Rosistilla ulvae: one gene and its partner. The protein of the gene in region 2 interacts with the protein of the main gene of each other region in a pairwise test. Links are inferred from orthologs where the notes say so. Each region holds a gene or a part of one and is shown on either strand. Other genes may lie near its edges.

What was found.
Region 1: the proteins of dnaE (region 2) and dnaX interact in binary tests that used the Escherichia coli proteins (3 or more experiments, as listed by UniProt). The link is inferred for Rosistilla ulvae from one-to-one orthologs.

The regions. Positions count from the first base shown.
Region 1 is NZ_CP036261.1:3,169,771-3,176,817, reverse strand. Bases 2,018-4,953 are described here. They hold dnaX (DNA polymerase III subunit gamma/tau), read right to left. Parts: upstream 4,520-4,953; coding sequence 2,516-4,519; downstream 2,018-2,515. Other genes in these bases: EC9_RS11235 (hypothetical protein), read right to left, coding at 4,769-4,953; EC9_RS11250 (YbaB/EbfC family nucleoid-associated protein), read right to left, coding at 2,018-2,321. Also shown: rpoN (RNA polymerase factor sigma-54), read right to left, coding at 1-1,186; recombination mediator RecR, read right to left, coding at 1,355-1,954; more of EC9_RS11250, read right to left, coding at 1,956-2,017; more of EC9_RS11235, read right to left, coding at 4,954-6,421; EC9_RS11230 (polysaccharide biosynthesis protein), read left to right, coding at 6,888-7,047. UniProt on the Escherichia coli protein: Part of the beta sliding clamp loading complex, which hydrolyzes ATP to load the beta clamp onto primed DNA to form the DNA replication pre-initiation complex.
Region 2 is NZ_CP036261.1:1,986,512-1,994,740, reverse strand. What follows is about bases 1,470-5,587. They hold dnaE (DNA polymerase III subunit alpha), read left to right. Parts: upstream 1,470-1,817; coding sequence 1,818-5,387; downstream 5,388-5,587. Other genes in these bases: EC9_RS07215 (hypothetical protein), read right to left, coding at 5,435-5,587; EC9_RS07225 (FHA domain-containing protein), read left to right, coding at 1,470-1,673. Also shown: EC9_RS07230 (zinc-binding dehydrogenase), read left to right, coding at 1-784; more of EC9_RS07225, read left to right, coding at 990-1,469; more of EC9_RS07215, read right to left, coding at 5,588-5,977; EC9_RS07210 (hypothetical protein), read left to right, coding at 6,492-7,013; EC9_RS07205 (type II secretion system protein GspD), read left to right, coding at 7,170-8,229. UniProt on the Escherichia coli protein: DNA polymerase III is a complex, multichain enzyme responsible for most of the replicative synthesis in bacteria. This DNA polymerase also exhibits 3' to 5' exonuclease activity. The alpha chain is the DNA polymerase catalytic subunit.

The DNA of each region.
Region 1 (7,047 bases), 1.2 Mb from region 2 along the record:
TCACATGCACCCCCACGCGATCGGCGATCTGCTGCATCTTCAGCGGCTCAATCGCTTCGGGGCCAAGATCGAGAAACGCTTTCTGGTGATCGACGATCGCTTGAGAAACCTTGGTCAACGTGCTGCGTCGCTGTTCGATCGAATCGATCAACCACTGCGCCCCGTTGATCTTCTGTTTGATATACTCGCGCTCTTCAGTCGTGGCCGATGGATCTTGCAATCGCTGGCGATAATATTCGCTGATGAACAAGGTCGGCACGCGGTCGTCGTCCAAGCGAACCTTGTACTGCCCCTCATCGTCCTGCTCGACGATCACATCGGGGGTGACTGTCGGAACATAGGTCTCCATAAACGCCGCTCCCGGTTTGGGATTGAGCGAATGCAGTTCGTCTTTGACCTTTTGAATCTTGTCCAACGAGTAACCGGTTTTGCGTTGGATCGCGGGCAAGCGGTTGCCTGCGATATCCTCCAGATGCCCGGTGATCAGCGTCTTCATTTCCTCGTAGTACGGATCTTTGTCGGACAATTGCAGCAGAAGGCACTCCGACAGATCGCGAGCCGCAATTCCAGTCGGCTCCAACGACTGAACGACCGCCAAGGCGCGCTTGGCCAATTCGAGGTCTTCGGGAGTGTGGTTCGACGGCAATAGATCGCTAAGCGGCGTCCGCAGGTATCCTCCGTCGCGGGCATCGAGCGTGCTGATAATGCGTTCGGCCATCAATTCGACATCGGTGTCGATATCGAGTTCGGCCAATTGGTGCAGCAGAAAATCGTTCAGCGATTCGGGATGGGCCTCGGCGTTCGCCATCAGATCGTGCCGCCGGTCACCCTCCTCCTGCATCTGGTTGGACGATTTGCGGAACGGCTCGTCGAACGTATTGGGAAGCTCGTTCTTCATGTTCAACAAGCGTTCGAAATCGTCCTGATTATCGTGGTCGTTATCGACCACAAGCTCCCGTTCGGATTCGGTTGGCGCATCGGGATTCTCGTAGGTCTCCTCGGGATCGTCCGGCAATTGCGGATCGTCGTCCTGGACCTCCAGCAACGGATTTTCGTTCATCTCCTGCTCGACACGCTCCTGCAACGCCAGCAACGGCAACTGCAAGATCTCCATCGATTGGATCATCCGTGGGGCCAGCTTTTGAACTTGTTGCTGACGCTGTTCAAAGCCCATTGAGATACGCATCGGAATAGTCTTATTTGAGGTAGACGGCCAACTCACGAACGTGGGCGGCGAGGTTTAACGTTTTACAATCAATTATCGGCTGCGGCAGATCCGTTTCGCGATGCCGCGACAGACAACCACCACCAGCATCCATTCTGGCATAAACCAGACGCCGCCGCGCGGTCAATGTCACAGCTTTTGACGGCCATTTAACGCATCGGCAAGGATCTCTTTGTTCGTAAATTCTAACACACTACCGGCGGTGATCCCGCGTGCTAGACGAGTTATTTCCACGGGATAATCTTGCAGAAGGTTCGAGATGTATAGGCTCGTCCCATCCCCTTCCACCGTCGGATTGGTCGCCATGATCACTTCGGTGAAGTTGCCCAAGCGGACCCGATCGACCAACGGATCGATCGTCAATTGATCGGGGCCGATCCCGTCCAAAGGAGCGATTCGCCCCAACAACACATGGTACAAACCGCGGAACATCCCCGACTGTTCCAGCGAGATCAGATCGCGAGGTTGTTCGACGATACACAACCGTGTTTGATCGCGACTGGGATCGGCACAGATAGGACAACGGGCCCCTTCGGAGAGGTTAAAACAGCTATCGCAGTAGCGGACGTTTTCTCGCACCGATCGGATCGAATCGGCCAACGCGAGGGCTTCGGATTTCGGGACTCGCAAAAGATGATAGGCGAGCCGTTCGGCGCTCTTGCGACCGATTCCGGGCAACCGCCCCAACTGGTCGATCATGTCGGCAACCGACTGAGTCAGCTCGGCCATCTCAGTTGGCTCCACCACCGCCGCCGGTAAACTTGGCCAACGCCGCTTCCATGCCGGGCAGACTGATCCCGCCGGTTAGGCCTTGCATCGATTCGGCTTGCAACGCCTTCGCTTTGGCACTGGCATCGTTGATCGCTCCCGGCAACAGGTCCTCGATCAGCTCGCGATCCCCCTGAGCCATCAACTCCTGCTCGATCCGAACCGCCGTGACTTCACCGGCGCCGTTCATCTCGACGGTGACCATCCCGCCACCGGCCGAGCCGCTGACTCGCTCCGATTGCAATTGACGATTGATCTCTTCCATCTTGGCCGGCAACTTTTGCGCCTGCTGCATCAGCGATGCGATGTCTGACAGTCCTTTGAACATGGAACCGTTTGCCCGTTGATATTGATTTTGATTGAATGCTTCGTGCTCGCTTCGCACTCCCGAGACCGATCGCCCAAAACGCTGTGCCCCCAAGGGACGCACGATCGTTAACGCAGCCCGAAACCGAGCGAGCCACCCATACAGCAAAAGCCAGACCACTACAGCTCAAAATTCCCCACCGAGGGAACTTCGTGCTAATCTTCTTCCTTCGCTGGAATCACCTTCACCACCTCGGCGTCGAACAACTCCATCATTTTCGCAATGATCGGCTCTTGTTCAACCTCGCGTTGGCGACGGGCCCGATCGGCACTGGTCAATGCCCGCCGGACCGGCTTCTGGCTTGGAGGAGCTTCGATCAAGAAGCAATCGTAGTGGACATGCCGCTTTGCAACCGCCGCCAACGCCGCTTCTAATTTACTCCGCCGCTCGGGCTTCTCGCAACTTACCTTGTCCAAACTGCGAGCACTTGGAAAGTAGACACGGATCGCACCATCCCCCGCAGGCTCCACACGTTGAGCGTTTTTCGCATAGTTTGCCGTCATATCGTCCAACGACGCGATCGCTCCCCTCCACATCGATCTTACGTACTCGGCATCCCACTGTCCGGAAGCGGCGGGTGCACCGTTGTTGCTGGGCGGCTCCTGCACAGCAACCGCTGCAGCCGCATTTTGCGAGGCCGCCGCAGGACGAGAGACTGGACCAGGGGGACTGGGCGAGGCAGCTGCGGGGGGCGACACGGCGGCACCGCCACTGGCTGGGCGCTCTGCGACCGCCGTCGGCGCGGCGACCGGACGCGGAGCCGCAGGAGCAGGGACGCTCGATGACGGAGCCGGAGCCGGAGCGTTCGGAGCAACAGCAGCGGGGGGAGCCGCGTTCGCCGCTGGGGGCGGGGCACTTCCCGCTGGCGACGCGGAACGAGCGACATTTGCAGGCGGAACGGAAGCCGCCGCAGGAGCGTTCGACGCTAGGTCAATGTTTTTTTTTTCGACCGCCGCCGGCTGAACTGGTGCGGCCCCACCGGCCGACACCTGCCGCAAACCCGCTACGACGTCGGAAATCGCCTGCAGATCGGCCAAACGACAGATCTGCACCAGCGCGGCTTCCAGCAAGACGCGGCTGTGGACACTTTGGCGCATTCTTGTAATCGCCTGGTCGATGATTCCCACGATCACCAAGATCGTATGAATCCCCAACCGGTTCCCCTGGGCCGCAAGATCGTCATACGAACCGGGAGCGGCGTGCCGCAACATATCGACACCACAGCCGACCGTGGCGGTCATCAGGTCGCGGAAATAGCCCAACAGTTGTTCCGCCAATTGCCCCGCGTCGATGCCACCCATCACCGCATCGTCGACCATTTTCAAGACCGCTGCGGGATCGCGATCGATCAAACCGACAGCCAGTGCCGAAAGCCGCGTGTCATCGGCGGTCCCCAGCATCGAATGCACTTGATCGACGGTGATTCGATCGGTGGCAAAACTGAGCACCTGCTCCAATAACGACTGGCTATCCCGCATCGAACCGGCGGCTCGGCGAGCCAACAAACGCAACGCGTCTTGATCGGCTTGGCAACCTTCGGACTGCACGATCTCTTCCAACCGCGCGAGAATCGCTTCGGTTTCGACCGGCGCAAAATCGAACCGCTGACAGCGGCTGAGGACCGTGATCGGGATCTTTTCCGGGTCGGTCGTGCAGAAGATGAACTTGACGTGCTCGGGGGGCTCTTCGAGCGTCTTCAGCAGGGCATTAAACGCCTGCTGGGTGAGCATGTGGACTTCATCGATGATGTAGATCTTGTAGCGAGCGCGACTGGGACGCATCCCCACACCCGCACGCAACTGGCGAATCTCATCGATACCACGATTGCTGGCACCATCGATTTCCAGCACATCGATATCCTCACCCGCATCGATCGCTTGGCAGATATCGGACGAATTGTCAGGCGTGGCGGTAGGCCCTTCGGGCGCATTGAGCGCTTTGGCGAAGATCCGCGCCGTGCTGGTCTTACCAACCCCACGAGCCCCGGTGAACAGATAGGCGTGTCCGACGCGACCGGTTTCGATCGCATTCATCAACGCCCGCGTGGCGTTCTCCTGGCCGACCAATTGGTCAAATTGCAACGGTCGATAACGGCGAGCAACGACGATGTACTTGTCATCATCGTGATTTTTTGCATCGCTTGCAGGAGAGTCCGACATCCGAGGGGCCGCGCAGTGCAGTGCTGTTTTGAGAAACGCTTGAGGCAAGAAGGCCGATGTCGCTTCGATTTGCTTCCGGATGGCAACCCCTGCACAAAGGTACCCCGCTTATGGCTGCTCCAGTTAAGGCCTGACCAAATTCGCGGTTCCCCATCGCAAGGGTCACCATCTGAAAGCAAATCGACGAACTCAACACCAGCCCTGGTTTTAGACCCTTACGTCGAGAAGGTCAAACAGGGTTGACAGCATTTATTCGCTATCGCGACGCCTACCCTTGCCACCACGGCCGCGTGGGGCAGATCGCTTTCCACGCGCGTTGATGTTCGGTTGAACCAGCAGGTCGACGGTCTCGATCCACGACGGAATGTCGCGTTGACGAGGCTTGATATCTTCCTCCGCTTCGTCCCGGCTCGCTTCGCCACGTCGGGACGATTGACGAACTTCGGCTTCAGCTTCGGGTTTCGCCAGATCTCGGCCGCCAGAACTTTCGTCCCGACCGGTCGATTCCTCGCGTCCTTCACCCGAACCACCTCGCCCACGGCGTCCGCGACGGCGGCGATTGCCGCGACGCAGCGCGATCACTTCGTCATCGTCCTCGTGATCGTCGTCGAATTCGCTCACCTTCGGCACAGCGACTTCCGCTTCCGGTTCGGGCGACACGTTCGAATCGGCGGTCTCGCTCGATTCGGATGCTCCACCGTTTCCACCGCGGCCACGGCGTCGACCACCACGACGGCCGCGTCGACGTCGACGTGTTCCGCCCTCTTCACCCTCTTCCGCTTCGGCATCGCTGCGTTCGGAAGCTTCAACATCGTCGCGTTGGGAGCTTTCGACGACAGCGACGTCATCGTCCGACGACTCGTCACCGACCAGATCGAGTTCATCGACGTCGTCGGGAAGATCGTTGAACGATGCAAAGTTCAAAAGATCATCGACTTCCGGCCGTTTTGGTTTTTCGAAAGATTCGCTGCGTCGACGAGAACCACCCGACTTGCGAGCTGGAGCTTCGCCAAACGATCGCTCCGCTTGTCGCCCTTCGGACTTCCGTTCTTCGGTGTTCCGCTTTTCGGATTGCGGCTCTTCTAGCGAAGCCTCGTCTTGCGGCAACGCGTCGCGACGTGCACCACGACGACCGCGTCCACCTCTCGTACGGCGTCCTTCACCACGGCCACGCGACTCTTCATCGCGACCAGGGGCCGATCCACTACGTTCACGGGTTTCTTCAACCTGCTCGCTAGCTTCTTCACTCCGTTCCCGGGGCTCCTCTTCACGGTCACGCGAACCCTCACGGCGACTGCGAGATCCTTGATCGCGACGACCGCGACCACGGCTGCGCGGCGAATCTTCGTCGGGCAGCTTGCCGAATCCGTCCAGCGGATCGACTTCTTCGACCGATTCAGCCGATTGAACTTCATTCGCTTCGGGTTCAGCTGGCGCTTCGAAACCGAGGCCCTGGCCAAATCCGCCGCTCGGTTCTTGGCGACGCGGGGGACGCGAACTTCGCTTCTCAGCCGCTGCGGGAACAGGAACCTCTTCGCGCGGTTGCGCGACAGGAGCCGCCGGTTCGCTTGCAGCTTCGATCCCGAAACTTTCGACAAGGCTGTCCCAATTGCCACCGGTGGAGGCGTGCGGGTCCGCACCGAACCCGGGCAACGGTTCCGATTTTGGTTCGGGAGAACCAAGAATCGCAGCGGCCTGGGCGTCGTCTTTTGCGGCATCACGCTCCCAGCGAATCTCGTCGCTTGGAGCTTGTGGTTTTACGTCTTCTGCTGCGCCTACCGGTTCGGTGGCTGCAGGCTTGTCATCAACAGCTGGCTGGGATTCTTCCTCTGGCGCCGGATCGTCTGGCAGGCCGGGAGTTCCCAAAAACTTAGCAATTGATTTCCAGTGGTCCGACATCATTGTATTGGTTGGCTCTTCGGGCAATCGAAGCGGGTTAGCCGTCTGGTCTCTTTCAATCCAAAGTACCGGCTAACGGCGTTGTCCGCTTTTATACAGGAAACCGTTTGCCAACGGAAGCCAACTCTGACCCCCAACCTCCCCTTTGGTGGTGACGCTTTGATTATCGCAAGGAAGTGACCTTGTATCGGGCCCTCACAAATTCTTAGACTCCCGCCGCAAAGAGTGGGGTACAGCGGCGTTTTCGCCCCGGCCGGAGATTGAAACCGGGCGACTCACAAAAAACTCTGTTTTTCCCACCTGCAGGCAAGGCTCCTTGCAGCCCTCCCAACCAGTAAAATCATTCGAGGCAGCGATGGTCGACCGCAAACCGATCCGTCAACATATTAGAGAAATCTCCCGGTCCCCTTGGGTTGCCAGATTCCGCTCGCGTTTTTCAGGGGCTCTTTTCCTGACCCCCGCGTTTGCCATGGCGACGATCTGCGCCTATTGGTTGCGATTTGAATCGGCCACATTCACCACCTACCTGGCCGAGATGCAATTGGTGGTTCCAGTTGCCGTTGCAATCAAGATCGGTGTCTTTGGCCTGTTGCGTATGACACGAGCCTGGCACGATTACGTATCCTTTC
Region 2 (8,229 bases):
AGGGGACCGGATCGCCAGCGAAACCGCGGCGATCATCGACGTCGACAATCCGATGTCGCGGCGTGGGTTGTACAACCTGGATCCGACTCGGAAGGGCTTTGGTTATGGAGTCGACGGGGCGATGACTCGGTTTGTCCGCGTCCCCAGCCGCTGTTTGCATCGCGTTCCCGACGCGCTGGCGTTTGAACACGCTGCGGTCACCGAACCGTGCTGCGTCGCTTACAACGCTGTCGTCAAAAATTCGCGGATCGAACCGGGAGACCGCGTGCTAGTGATCGGTCCCGGAACGATTGGGATCCTGTGCGCCGCGGTGGCAAAGCTTGTCGGTGCCGACGTCGCCGTGTTGGGGCTGGAATCGGACACGCACCGGTTTGCTGTCGCCCAGAAATATGGCGTCACGACGCTCACCGACGCCAGTGAATGGGCTCGCCAGGGAGACGGATTGGGCGTCGACGTCGTGATCGATGCGGCGGGTGTTTCCAGCACGCTGCAATTGGCGATCGAATTGGTCCGCCCCGCCGGATGGATCACCAAAGTCGGCTGGGGCCCCAAACCGCTGGGCTTCTCGATCGACCCGCTGGTTCAAAAAAATGTGACATTGCAGGGGAGCTTCAGCCACAATTGGCCGATCTGGGAACGGGTGATCAGCCTGTTGACCTCCAAACAATTAGACGTTCAACCGATTGTCGGCGGGACGTTTGGAATCGGGCAATGGCAGCAGGCGTTCGAGCGAATGCACCACGGAGAGATCGTTAAATCGGTGATCCTGCCTGGCCAGGAATGACAATTGTTGGAACAACAATTCTCCGCGTGCAGCGTCGAATGGAGGGCGGGTAGGTGAAGTTGCTGAGAAATTTATCATCAATGCTGAAGATGGACAGTTGCCCAGTAGATCGCTGGATGCCAAAATCTAATGGGGAAACATACAATTTTACGACGTTCATTTTGTCGGCCAGTAAAGATTGGGTCACAAGTCAGGAACAGGCGACATGACCGAGGTTACGCTCACAGTTCTGCATGGTAGTGATCGTGGAAAAGTGTTCCGCGACATCGCGCCCCCCGTAACGATCGGGCGCGAAGAGGGGAACACGATCCAATTAAACGATGAACGGATCAGCCGCTGTCATCTGAAGATTCAGTTTGACAACGACCGCCTGGTGTTGACCGATCTGGATAGCACCAACGGCACCAAGGTCAATGGTCAGGAGAGCCATCTGCGGATCTTGCGTCATGGCGATCTGGTTTCGGTGGGACGGAGCATGTTGCTGGTTGGAACCGAGGAACAGATCGCAGCCCGGGTCGCCGCGCTGCAGGCGGCCAGCGACAAGAACATCGGGGCGACGATGACCCAGGATCTTTCCGCGGGGGAAGGGAGTTCGGGGCTCGAGTTCGAGGTTGGCGAACGAAACACGGATCGTGAGGCGGCGGGCACTTTGGGGATGATCGAAACCCCGGAAATCCCCGACCGGTTATCTCCCAGCCAAGCAGCCCAGATGTGTGAGGTGCTCGAATTTTTGCACCAGCGGCTGCAAAAGCTGATCGATCACGCCCAGATCGATGAACGGACTCAAGAGGTCGTCATCGACTATGCGGCTTGGCAACGGATGATCGATCTACAATCCAAAATCGGCACGATGATACGCAAGGCGGCCGATCCCGATTGGATGGATTGAACGTCGTCGTCAAGTCCGGTTTAAATCTCGCCGACGAAGTCGTAACGTAGAGTCGGTATCGCGCGCCAGACGCTCTGGACCGCGTTTTCGCTGCGCGGCATTGCAGTTACAAGTCAAGCAGGACCTTTGCTGGGAATCGGATTCATGAACGCTCGACCATTTACGCACTTGCATTGTCACAGCCACTACAGCCTGTTGGACGGTGCCAGTTCGATCCCCAAACTGGTCCAACGTTGCAGCGAACATGGCATGAATGCGCTGGCGTTGACCGACCACGGCAACCTGCACGGCGCGCTTGAGTTCTACCGCACGGCAAGAGCTGCCAACATCAACCCGATCGTCGGCTACGAAGCCTACATCGCCCCGGGCAGCCGATTCGACAAGGGTTCCGGTGGCGGCAGCCGCGACGCCAGCTACCACCTGACGCTGCTGGCTCAGAACAAAACAGGCTTTCAGAATCTCATCCGCCTGGCCTCCAAAGCGAGCCTGGAAGGGTTCTACTTCAAGCCGCGGATCGACAAACAGATCCTGGAAGAATTCAGCGAGGGGATCGTCTGTCTGTCGGGGTGCGTGAGCAGCGAATTCAGCCGCGCGATCCTCAAGGGATCTTCGACCGAAGAGATCGAGAAGGAGGCGATGGGAGTGGCCAGTTGGTTCGAACGCGTTTTTGGCGATCGCTACTTTATCGAAGTCATGAACAACGGCGTCGACATCCAACGCCAGCAACTGGCCGGCGCCGTCGATATCGCCAACAAGATGGGCTTGCCCGTCGTCGCGACCAGCGATTGCCACTACGTCGATCCCGACGATGCTGAAGCTCAGGATGTGATGTTGTGCATCAACACCGGCCGCTTCCGGACCGATACGTCGCGGATGAAGATGGACGGGAACCAGTACTTCCTGCGCACGCCCGACCAGATGTACGAGAAGTTCCCCGGACTCGAGGACGCTGTTGCGCGCAGCCAGGAGATCGCCGATTCGGTCAACTTGGAACTCAACCTCGGCAAGTTCTACTTTCCAAATTTCGAAGTTCCCGAAAATAAGACAGCTACCCAATATCTGCGTGAGCTATGTATCACGGGGCTGAAAGACCGTTACAAGGGCGACCGCGATCGGCTGCCCGATGGAGATGACGGCGACCTTTCCGAAGAGGTGCACGCGCGGCTCGAACGCGAACTGGGCGTGATCGACAAGCTCGGTTTCCCGACCTACTTCTTGATCGTATGGGACTTTGTTTTACACGGCCGCAGTAAAGGCATCTGGGCGACGGTTCGTGGTAGCGGTGTAGGGGCGATCGTTTGTTATGCGTTGTATCTGTCGCACGTCTGCCCGCTGAAATACGATCTGCTGTTCGAGCGGTTCTTGGATGAAAACCGGAAAGAGCCGCCAGATATCGACGTCGACTTCGACAAGGACCGCCGGGTCGAAGTAATCGACTACGTGAAGGAGAAATACGGGCACGATAACGTTTGCCAGATCGGTACGTTTGGAACCTTGGCGGCTCGCGCGGCGATCAAAGATGTAGGCCGCGCATTGGGGATCCCGCTGTTTCGCGTGAACCAGATCACCGAGATGGTTCCCGACGAACTAAAGATCACGATCGCCAAAGCGCTCGAAAAGAACGAGGAGCTGCAGAAGACTTACGACGGCGATTCGGAGGTCCGCGAACTGTTGGACCTGGCGATGCGGATCGAGGGGCTGGCGCGGAACGTCGGCACCCACGCCGCGGCGGTTGTGATCGCGGATAAACCGCTGTCGGAATACCTGCCGATCGGTCGGGTTCCCGGCAAGCAGGACGTGATCACGCAGTGGTCGATGAACGACGTGGAATCCGCCGGCCTGTTGAAGATGGATTTCTTGGGGCTTCGCAACCTCACGATCCTCAGCAAGGCCGTCGATCTGATCGAACAGACCACCGGCGAGCGGATCGATCCTCAGAACTTCCCGCTGGACGACAAGGCCAGCTACGCGCTGCTGCAGCGCGGTGAAACCAAAGGTGTTTTCCAGCTGGAATCCGGTGGTATTCGCGACCTGTTGCAGCGGATGAAACCGGATAGTTTCCACGACATCATCGCGACAGCGGCGTTGTATCGTCCCGGCCCGTTGGAGGGCGGTATGGTCGATACCTACGTGAACGTGAAACACGGCAAGGAAGAGCCGGAATACAAGCACCCGGTGCTCGAAGAGATCCTCGCCGAAACCAACTCGGTGATGGTTTACCAAGAACAGGTGATGCGGATTTTGAACCGCTTGGGCGGCATCCCGCTGGCCAACGCGTACACCTGTATTAAGGCGATCAGTAAGAAAAAAGAAGCGCTGATCAACCAGAACCACGAGAAGTTCATCGAGGGGACGATCGCCAACGGGCTTACGAAGAAAGAGGCCGACGACATTTGGGTGATGATCCAAAAGTTCGCTGGCTACGGCTTCAACAAGTCGCACTCGACAGCTTATGCGTTGGTAGCTTTCCAAACCGCATATCTCAAAGCCCACTATCCGGTGGAGTTCATGGCGGCGTTGTTGTCGAGCGACATCAGCGGGCGGAACTTTAAGCGTAAGGATGCGCTTATCGAGCACATGGAAGATTGCCAACGGATGAACATCGAGATCGTTAATCCGAACGTCAACGTTAGCGATTCGGACTTCTCGGTTTCCGACGGAAAGATCATCTTTGGCATGTCGGCGATCAAGGGTTGCGGCGGTGGGACCGCGGTCGCGATCGCGGAGGAACGGCACGCCAATGGACCGTTCAAAGACATCTTCGATTTTTGCGAACGGGTCGATCCGCAACGATGTAATCGCGCGGCGGTCGAAACGTTGATCAAAGCCGGTGCCATGGACGACTTTGGCAAACGCGGACAACTGCACGCCGCGTTGGATCGCGCCTTGCAAAGCGGAGCGGCGGCGCTTGCCGATCGCAAGAGCGGTCAAAAGAGCCTGTTTGGTGAATTTGAAGACGCTGTCGAGGAGGAAGAGGACGAGGATCCCACCAACGCCCTGCCCGACGTCGAAGACTGGCCCGAACGGCAAGCGATGCTGGCTGAAAAAGAGGTTCTGGGATATTACCTGACCAGCCATCCGCTGGCCGAATTCGAACAGAAACTGAGCACCTTCCGGACGCACAAAACCAGCCAATTGATCGAGTGCGAGGATCGCACCGAAGTGATCATCGGCGGAATGATGAGTTCGATTAAAATCGCCCACACCAAAAACCCAAAGCCCGGTGCGCCGTCGAAGTATGCGAACTTTGACCTCGAGGATGTCGAGGGCCCGATTCGCTGCATCCTCTGGCCCGACGGCTATCAAAAGATGGGCGAGATGGTTCTCCCCGACGCGGTCTTGATCGTGCGCGGTGTCGTCGATCGGCGTGGTGGTGGCGACGAGATCAACTTGATCGTCAACGAATTGGTACCGCTGGATGAACTCGACGCCAAATACACCCGCGGGATCTTACTCGATCTCGACGAAACGACCCACGACGAGATGTTGCCTCACGTTCGCGAGGTCCTTCGCGGTTATCCCGGCGGACAGGAACTGATGGTCTCGATGCACCTGAAGACGGGCGAAGCCGTGGTGATGCGGAGCCAAAAGTACAAGGTCCAGGTCAACAATGAACTGCGCGATCGAATCGACGATCTGTTGGGCCCCGGACATTACAAACTGCTGATCACACGCCCCAAAGTGGCTCCCGGCGTGCAACAAAAGAAATACTAGCTGTCGGTGCTGCACAGATCGCAACACGGCCGCAAGCCCAACCGCACCTACTTGGGGGTGATCGTACCGATCACCGTCAACTCGTAATCGCCAGCGATCGTCTCTGCGAGGTTCTCTTCCAAATAGACGACGCGCAAAAGGAACTTTCCATCGCTAGCTCCGGTCACTTCGGCCGTAACCATGGCGACGCCATCTCCCATTTTGTAGTCGGTCTCATCTGCAAAATGAGTGACTCTCCAATCGTCGGAAGCAAGAAAGATGCTACCGCTGGCATTGGACAGGAACAAAAACGCATCGCGTTTTACAGAAGCATTTGTAGTGTGCGTGAAAGCCTGATCGGTTTCAAACGTAGCGATCGCGCCAGCGACGTTATTGCACGTCACCTGCCAGGGCTGCCATTCAAATGTCTGATTGGCCTCGGTCAGATCGTGTTCCATCTCTGCGAGACTGTTGGTGGCATTGATCGCCACCAAACCGGGCACTCGGACCTGGAACCGTTGTTGATCTTGGGTCTCTTGCGCCTGGACAACGGAAACCAAAAGCGGCAGCGCAACAGCGGAAGCCAAGAGGGGTCGAATGATACGTGTCATACTTAGTACCAAAGGGAGATCAGGGGAAAAGGGGGGTGGTTGTTCGTTGAATCAAGAATAGCTTCCAACAAGCCGCTGGCCGCAAATTATTAGGGCATTCCGATGCATCCGTTTGTTGGGGGATTTTCACGACAGATCTTTCCGCAGGCGGTTGGTTTCGTTAGTCAATGTCTCTAACTACCGACACGGTCACATCAATCCACTCTACCGGGGGAGATGCGATAGGAGCAACGCATTACCTTGGTAAAACGGGGGAAATATCGGCTTGTTTTCTTTGCCAGCGCCACGTTTCTGACTTATTAATTTCGCACAGCAAATCACGACTGCGAAATTGGCAGCGTGCGAGCTGCGACCGGCTTTGGGGCGTTGCCGTCACTTCAGACGACAACACAAGCCGGGAAAATGGGGCAGACATAACGATTTAATGTGCTGAAACAGTCACTTCGGCTGTTCATCACTCTACCCACGGCCGATGTATACATCGGTACCCCTGTTTTTCAACGAGGTTCAGACAATGTTCCGCAATCCAATTGCCCCAGTTCTTTCGCTCGGTATGTCTTTGGCTTTCGCTGCCAGTGGACACGCTCAAGTCACCGACAGTGAGTTGTTCCGCATTACCGTTCCATCGACCCTGTCGATTACGGCCCCCACTAGCGAAATCTCGCAAATCCACGACGAAACCGACAACGATCAAAGCTTCCCAGCCCAACGCTGGTTGGTGACGGCAAACAACACCGCGGGAGCGATCGCGGTATTCCAGACCGACCAAGCGTTTACGCACACCGCCGACAGCAGCTACAAACGAGATGCCTTGGTGACACTGGCCAAGGTCGCTGGCGATGCCTGGAGCGTGACCACTCCATCGGCCAGCACCTCTTATGCGTCGTCGAGTGAAATCGCTTCCGTAGCGGCCGAATCATCGGCCCCTGGTGCCGCCAGTTTCGATCTTGGGGTCAGCCTCGTCGAAGAGACCTTCACCGACCTGGCAGCTGGTGACTACGAGTTGACGGTAACGGGTACCATCACGGCCAAATAGCTTGGGCGATGCGTTGCGGGGAAACACTCCAACAACGCCGCCAGCCCCCGTTCTGAATCGACGGTCGTGACTGATACGACCGTCGATCGCGTTTGACAACGACGTCGTGCAACGCGAACGTCGGCACCTGCATCTCCAACCCTGACGACATCACGGATGATTCGAATCAGATACCCTGTCAAAGCCCTATGCGCTAACGCCTGGGCACGGCAAATCGCTCTGTCGATGATCATCGGACTGTTGACATTGCTGTCTGGCTGTCAAACGACGCCCTCGACACCGCAGCGTTCACTCGACGAGATCTTGCTAGAAACGCTCCGTGTCGCCAACAAACCCGGAGCGCTCTCCACGCCCAACCGCCTGCCCAATCCCAAATCGAGTCTCCACGCCGACACCAGCGATGAATTCTCATCGTTCATTCGACGTGTGACACACGTATCCCAGGTTGCAATGAGCCCGTTGGTCGATGAGATTTTTGAAGAGACCGACATCCGAGAAGCGATTCAATCACTCGCCGCGCAGGCCAAAGCAAACGTCGTAATCGACGACCAAGTTACCGGTGTTGCGACAGCGGTCTTCGAAGGCGTTCCCTTTGAACAAGCGCTCGAACAGATTTTGATGCCGCTTGGTTTTATCTGGGGCATGCGTAACGGGCAATATTTGGTCGGAACATCCGATCCGTCATCGGCGCTGTTTCGCTATCTGTCGGTCAAGATGGATTACCAGCCACGACATTACGCACCAGACGACTTACTGCCCCTATTGCCTGAAAACCTCCAGCATTACGTGAGGAACGTTGGCAAACGGAACCTGATGGTCATTCACGCGCCACAAGAACTGACCGATGAAATCATCCGAGAACTACAGAATGCCGATCAACCGCAACCGCAAGTCATCCTAGAAGCCATGGTGACGGTACATTCCCCCGATACGTCGTATCAGTTTGGGATGGACCTGACACAGATCTTGGCTGATGGCAGCAGCCGCGGTATCAACGCGGGCCTCTCGGGCCTAGCGCTGTCCGGAACGCTTTCGCCCGGTTCGATCGGTGATCTGTTTGGCAACTTCGGAACGACCGCCTATTTCTTGCGATGCTTGGAACAAGAGGGCTATCTCGACATCACCGCATCGCCGCGGGTGATGGCGAAAAATGGCGAAGAGGCGCAGATCTCGATCAATCGCGAGACGTTTTTCAGCACCCAAGTGGGAAACAGTG